Regions from separate parts of the Cloacibacillus sp. genome, predicted to be linked through region 1. Evidence: riboswitches for the same ligand, from Rfam matches in the RefSeq annotation. Region 1 holds a riboswitch; the other holds the start of a gene.
What was found. A riboswitch is a leader RNA that binds a small molecule or an ion and turns the genes downstream of it on or off. The one in region 1 is predicted to bind thiamine pyrophosphate.
Positions count from the first base shown of each region.

Region 2: another riboswitch for thiamine pyrophosphate. It lies ahead of thiC (phosphomethylpyrimidine synthase ThiC); the one in region 1 lies ahead of thiT (energy-coupled thiamine transporter ThiT).

Region 1 covers NZ_JAJBUX010000030.1:2,870-6,437, reverse strand. The annotation lists gene thiE (thiamine phosphate synthase) at 1-345, opposite strand, end outside; gene LIO98_RS03850 (hydroxyethylthiazole kinase) at 347-1,087, opposite strand; gene thiD (bifunctional hydroxymethylpyrimidine kinase/phosphomethylpyrimidine kinase) at 1,080-1,910, opposite strand; TPP riboswitch at 1,965-2,067, opposite strand; TPP riboswitch at 2,131-2,234, shown strand; gene thiT (energy-coupled thiamine transporter ThiT) at 2,283-2,783, shown strand; gene LIO98_RS03835 (thiamine diphosphokinase) at 2,800-3,516, shown strand.
Region 2 covers NZ_JAJBUX010000078.1:13,246-16,813, forward strand. The annotation lists gene LIO98_RS10360 (hypothetical protein) at 362-607, shown strand; gene thiC (phosphomethylpyrimidine synthase ThiC) at 795-2,102, opposite strand; TPP riboswitch at 2,165-2,273, opposite strand; gene LIO98_RS10370 (amidohydrolase) at 2,394-3,568, opposite strand, start outside.

The sequences.
Region 1 (3,568 bases):
CGCCGTGCCGCCGATGATAAAGTCCGGCCCCGCGATCCGCCGCGCCGCGCCGACCGGCAGATCTTTTTGCCCGAGGTGGACGCCGTCGGCTCCCGCCGCGAGGGCGATATCCAGCCGGTCGTTGACCAGCAGCGCCGCGCCGCGCGCGTGACAGAGATCTTTCAGCGCCAGCGCCGTATTGTAACATTCGCGCCCCGTCCAGCTCTTTACGCGCAGCTGGACCGCTGTGACGCCGCCTTCGAGAGCGGCGGCCGTCTTCCCGAGCACATCGTCCGGCGTATCGCCCTCGCCGCAGATCAGATAGAGGCGGAGCTGTTCCGCGAGTCTTTTCCTGTCTACCGCCAAATTATTTCACCTCATTCCGTAATATGGAGCCGTATTCAGCAAGCATGTCCATGAATTTTATTCTGAAAGAATAGGGGCCCTCCGTATCCGCTGCGGCCTCCGCCGCCGCGCGGCGGAAGAGCCTCAGTGCGCGCCGCGCCGCCTCCAGCGGCCTTTCCCCCGCGCAGTAGAGCGCCGTCGCGCTGCCGAGCGCGCAGCCGATCCCGCTGGTGCCGCGCAGCAGCGGCGAGCCTCCGTCAATGACGAAGCTGTTCCTTCCGTCGGAGATGTTGTCCGTCTCTCCGGTGCTGTAGACGGTGCAGCCGTATTTTTTCGCGCACGCTTCGACGAGCCGCGCCGCGCCGTTTACCGCCGTGTCGCAGGAGACGCCGCGCGGAGCCGCGCCGCTGCCGCCGAGAGCGCCGATCTCCGCCTCGTTGCCCTTTATCACGGAGAAGCGGAATTCGGCGAGCAGCGCGTCGGCGATATCCGTGCGGTATTTTGAAAATCCGTAGCCGACGAGGTCTATCACTATCGGCACGTTGTTTTTCGCCGCCGCGGAGGCCGCCGCGCGGTAGAGCGCAAGGGCGTCGTCAGGCGGCGTGCCGATGTTGATCAGCAGCGCGTCGCAGGTGGCGGCGATCTCTCCCGCCTCCGCGATCTGGCGCGACATTATCGAAGCGCCGCCGAGCAGCGCGACGCAGTCGGCCTGGAGCTGCGCGGAGACGCCGTTCGTTATCTGGTAGACGAGAGGCCTAGCCATGAACGATCTCGGTCCACGGCATGGTGACGGCGTGTCCGAGGCAGCCCGCGCCGTGCCCCGCCGTCACCCCGTAGTGAAGTCCCGCCCGTAGGTACTGCCGCGCGCGTGCCACCGCCTCCTCAAGTCCGAGACCGGCGGCAAGCTCCGCGGCGATTGCCGAGCTCAGAGTACAGCCGGTGCCGTGGTTTGCCGTCGTCTCAATCCTTCTGTCCTGCAGCAGCGAGATTTTGCCGTCCGCGAGCAGCACGTCCGTGATGATCTCCGGCTCGCCCGCGAGATGGCCGCCCTTGACGAGCACCGCGCCGCAGCCGAGCTTTGCGATCTCGCGCGCCGCGGCCGTCATCTCCTCGACGCTCTCTATCCTCATCCCCGTCAGCTTTTCGGCCTCCGGGAGGTTAGGGGTGACGATCGACGCCAACGGCACGATGATCTCCTTCACCGCCTCGACGGCGTCGGCGGCGAGCAGGGAGTCCCCGCTCTGGGCCACCATCACCGGATCGACGACGATCTTTTTTATTCCCAGCTCCGACAGCCCTTCGGCGACGGCCCTGATCGTTTCGCGGTTGCCGAGCATCCCCGTCTTGACCGCGCCGAGCGGGAAATCATTGCCCACGGCGAGTATCTGCGCCTTGATTATCTCCGGCGGCGCGTTATGGATGCCGGTCACCCCGAGAGAATTTTGAACGGTGAGCGCCGTTATCGCCGAGGTCCCGAAGACCTTCAGAGCCGCGAAAGTCTTTAGATCGGCCTGAATCCCCGCGCCGCCGCCGGAATCGCTTCCCGCGACGGTCATCGCTATTCCGCGGTATATCCCATATTTCATCGCCATACCCCTTTTCAAAATAAAAACCCCGCTCTAATCAGAGCGGGGCATCTTTTCTTTTCTCGGCCTCGCTCCCTACGCCGGCATTAACCGGATCAGGTCTGGGGTCGAAGTCAAAAACTTCCTCTCAGCTTCTTAAGCTCCCCCGGAGTCGCAGTTATTATCATCCTAACGAACGGTACTGTCAACTTGACAAAGATGGGGCGAGTTGTTAAAACATTCTTAACATCGGGGGAGTCGCGAGGCTGAGAAATTGACGCATGTCATGACCCTTTGAACCTGATACGGATAACGCCGTCGTAGGGAAGATGGAGAAATCATTTACCTTTTCTTTCATCTCCGGTGTAATAATGACCTCTGGAGGATGCAGCAATGAAAATACCGCTTAGGATACTCGTCGAGGGGGCCCTCTCCATCGCTCTTGCCGTGGTGCTCTCTTATTTCAAACTTTTCTCGATGCCGCAGGGCGGCTCCGTGAGCCTCACGCTGCTGCCGCTGCTGATTTTCGCGTTCAGGAACGGCTGGCGCTACGGAATATTCGTCGGCGTGGTCACGGGGCTTCTGCGTCTTATGCTCGGCGGCTACGTGGTGCATCCGCTCCAGGCGCTGCTTGACTATCCCGTTGCCAGCGGGCTGATCGGGATCGCGGGATTCTTCCCGCGGGAAAAATGGCTCGGCGTGCTTTGCGCCTGTTTCGCGAACTTTGCCGCGGCGGTGCTTTCGGGCGTCGTATTTTTCGCCTCTTACGCGCCGGAGGGGACCAATATCTGGCTCTATTCGATACTCTACAACGGGAGCAGCGTACTTCCCGAGACTGCCATTCTGATGGTGCTCGTATATATAATAATGCCGAGGCTGGAAAAATTCAGGTAAAGGAGGGGGCCGCCGTATGGAGACGACAAGACTGCCGCAGGTGACGATAGAGCAGGATAATGGGACGGGAGTGGATTCCGCTCTGATGGTGCTTGGCGGCAGGGAGCCTTCGCCCCTTTGGCTCTCGGAGCTTGCTTTCCGCGGCGAGGTGTGGGCGGTCGACCGGGGGATAGAGGCCTGCCGCCGCGCGGGGATCATCCCTCGGCGTCTTATCGGCGACTGCGACAGCGCCTCCGCCGAAAGCTGGCGCTGGGCGGAGGATAACGGTGTTCCCATAGAGAGGTATCAGAGCGAAAAAGACCTGACCGATTTTCAGCTGGCGCTCGATATCTTCCGCGAAAAAAATAAAGATCGGGTAAAAAAAATATTTTTAACGGGCGCCTGGGGCGGCAGATTTGACCATTTATGGAGCCTAGTCCTCTCTTTTTTGAACTTTTCCTCTCCGCACGTTCCTTTTTGCATCGCCGACGAGAGGGAGGGGCTGGTCCTCATTGAGGGACCCGCGGAGGCGGCCTTCACCTTTACGCGGAGACCGAAGGCGCTCTCACTCTTATCTTTTTCCGATAGCTGTACCGGCGTATCGATCGCCGGCGTCCGCTGGCCCCTTAACGAGGTCGTGCTCCGCCTTGGCTTTCCCTACGCGATAAGCAACCGTCTTGACGGCGGGCGGCGCGCGCGCGCCGGCTGCGAAAGCGGCCTGCTCGGTTTTTACTGGGTATGGGACGAAGCGTAATCTCCGGCGCGGATTGTGTAAAGCCTCTCTTTCACCGCGCGGTGATGGCTGT
Region 2 (3,568 bases), on a different contig from region 1:
CCCTACTTGATGTTGCCCTGCTGCGATAAACTCTTCCTTAAAATTGCCCCGTATAAAATTTTCAGCCTCCGCGGTGGGCGCGGAGAATGCGTGTAAGAGCCCTTGACTCTCACTGTGTAGTACAAGAACAACTAATCTTAGCATAAAATCCCGTATCCGCAACATATCCCCGCTGCAAGTCGGCACAGGAAGATCCAAGCAGAAACAGCCTATAGGGCCGTCCGCCGATCGTCGCAGATCAAAAAATGCCGATTTGGCGTCAATGGGCTGAGTAATAAATTGTAATTTATCTCTTTTCCCACCCGAAGGAAATCGTCCGCTATATTGCCACAATAACAGAAAAATGAAGTAGAATATCCCCATGAGTAAACGACTGATAGTATTGTTTTTATCATTTTCCACAATAATCGCTTACGGCTACGCGCTCGGGGGCCTTGGGAGCTACGCGATGGGCGTGCCAAAACCGCTGCCGATCGCCGCGGGGCTCATCGGCGGTACGTTCTGCGCCTATCTCGCGCTGAAGATCTGGCGTCTCTATCTGGCGGAGATCGAGGCTGAGAACCAACGTATGGATGAGGAGCGCGAAGGGGACGAAGAAGAGGAATAGCCCTATCTCGCGGAGACTCCTCCTGATAATGGAAGTATCAAAACTGGCCCGATTCACTAATTTATTTTGCCATAGTAAACCAGGCCGGTTTTTTTATAGTTTCGCCGCCGCGCGGCGGAGCAGGTGACCGATGATTTTGCCGTTCTACGCGGCGGCGGACAAGGCAGCCGCCGGCTCTTGCTTATGCCTATTCGTCAAAAATAGAGACGATCTCTCCGTCCAGGATGCGGTTCATATTTCTGACGGCGCAGAAGTTGCCGCACATGCTGCAGGTATCCTCCCTTTCGGGCTTTGATTCGGCGCGGTAGCGCCTCGCCTTTTCCGGGTCTATCGCCAGCGTGAACATCTTTTCCCAGTCGAGCTTTTTACGCGCGAGGCTCATGTCGTGATCCCAGTCCTTCGCGCCCGGCACTCCCTTGGCGATGTCGGCGGCGTGCGCCGCGATCCGCGCGGCGATTATTCCCTCCTTGATGTCGTCGACGCCGGGCAGACGCAGATGTTCGGCGGGCGTCACATAACAGAGGAAGGCGGCTCCGTTCGCGGCGGCCAGCGCGCCGCCTATCGCGGAGGTGATATGGTCATAGCCGGGGGCGACGTCGGTGATGATCGGACCGAGCACGTAGAAGGGCGCTCCGTGGCAGAGGGTCTTTTCTATCTCCATATTCGCCGCGATCTGGTTCAGCGGCATGTGCCCCGGCCCCTCTATCATCACCTGCACATCTCTCGCCCAGGCCCGTTTTGTCAGCTCTCCGAGCGTTATCAGTTCGCCGATCTGCGAGGCGTCGGTAGCGTCCGCGATACAGCCGGGACGGCAGGCGTCGCCCAAGCTCAGCGTCACGTCATATTCGCGGCAGATGTCGAGCAGCTCGTCAAAGCGTTCGTAGAATGGATTTTCATTGCCGGTCATCTCCATCCAGGCGAAGATTATCGAGCCGCCGTGGGAGACGATATTCGTCAGACGCCTATTTTTTTTGAATTTTTCCGCCGTGTCACGGTTGATGCCGCAATGGACGGTCATGAAATCGACCCCGTCCCGCGCGTGCATGCGCGCGATGTCGATCCACTCCGCCGCCGTTATCTGCGCGAGCGGCTTGTTATAATAGACCACGGCGTCATAAATCGGTACGGTGCCGATCATCGCGGGACAGTTTTCCGTCAGACAGCGGCGGAATTTTCTTGTATCCCCAAAGGAGCTGAGGTCCATGATCGCCTCCGCACCCATTTCGACGGCGCTGCGCACCTTCTGAAATTCCATCTCCAAGTCGGTCATGTCCCGCGAGGTGCCGAGGTTGACGTTGATCTTCGTCCTGAGCATCGAGCCCAACCCATTCGGCGAGATCACGGTGTGCAGCCTGTTGCAGGGGATTATCGCCCGCCCCTCCGCCAGCAGCTTCATCAGCTTACCCGCCTCAATGTGCTCCTTCTCCGCGACCGCAGTCATCTCCTTCGTGAGGATTCCTCTGCGCGCCGCCTCCATCTGCGTCCGATATTCCACGTACCATCACTCTCTTTCCATAAATAAGCGGGGGAACACCCGAACCGGCATTCCCCCGCTAAAAAGACATATATGCTATCTTCCTACGGCGGCATTACCCGCATCAGGTGTAAGGGTCGAAGTTCGATTACTTCCTCTCAGCCTGCTTCGCAAGCTCCCCTGTATTGTTATCTAATTAGAGCATTAACAGAAATCTTTGTCAACTATGGATAGTCAAGCGATTTAGCCGCCCGATATAGAAAAGGAGGCCGCCCGCGGGCGGCCTCTCATGTACGGCTAAAGATAGAATTGTTACTGCGCGAGAAAATCCGCCGCGAACTGCGCCGCGAGCGCCGCCCCCATCGGGAGTATCTTCTCGTCGACCGTGTAACATTCGTGATGGTTGGACATCCCCGAGCCGGGAACATTTTCACTGCGTCCGCCAATGAAACCATAAACTCCCGGGGCCTTCTCCATGAGGAAGGAGAAATCCTCCGAGCCCATCAGCTTTTCAAAGGGGACGAGCGCCTCTTCGCCGAAGAGCTTCACCGCCGCGCCGCGCGCCGTCTCCATGACCTTTTCGTCGGAATTTATCACGGCGGGACAGAGATATTTGTATTCAAGCTCCGCGGTGCAACCGTAGCCGGCCGCCACATCTTCGGCGGTCTTTCTGATCATCTCCTCCATTTGCAGGCGAAATTTCGGATCGAAGGTACGCACCGTGCCGTCCATGACGGCCTTATCGGCGATGATGTTGAAACGCTGTCCCGCGTCGAAGGTGCCGACCGTGAGGACGAGCGAGTTGAGCGGGTTGTTCACGCGGCTGACGATCGTCTGCAGCGCCATGATGACGGCGGATGCGGCGGCGACCGCGTCGCGTCCCAAGTGGGGCGCCGAGCCGTGGCTCGCCTCGCCCTTGACCGTCAGCGTAAATATGTCGCAGGAGGCCATACGCTCGCCGTGTTCGATGTTCACCTTTCCGGCGTCGAGCTGACCCCATACATGCACTCCGTATACCGCGTCTACGCCCTTCATCAGCCCGCGGGCGACGGCGTCCTTCGCGCCGAGGGCCAATTCCTCGGCCGGCTGGAAGAAGAATTTCACCGTGCCGCGGAGTTCGTCGCGTATCTCCGACAGTATCTTTGCCGCGCCAAGCTGCATCGCGATGTGGGCGTCATGTCCGCAGGCGTGCATCCTGCCCTCGTTCTGCGAGGCAAAGGGGAGCCCCGTCGCCTCTTTCACTGGAAGGGCGTCGATATCGGCCCGCAGCAGCACGGTAGGGCCGGGCTTCGCGCCTTTAAGCGACGCAACGCAGCCGTACATGCCGTCGAAGCGCTCGACGGAGAGCCCCATCGCCTCAAGGTCCTTTACGATGGCCTCCGTCGTCTCCGCCTCATGTTCCGTAAGCTCCGGATGGGCGTGGTAATACCGGCGTCTCTCCACTATATAATCGTTGTACTTCGCGGCCAGAGCCTTGATGTCGGCAG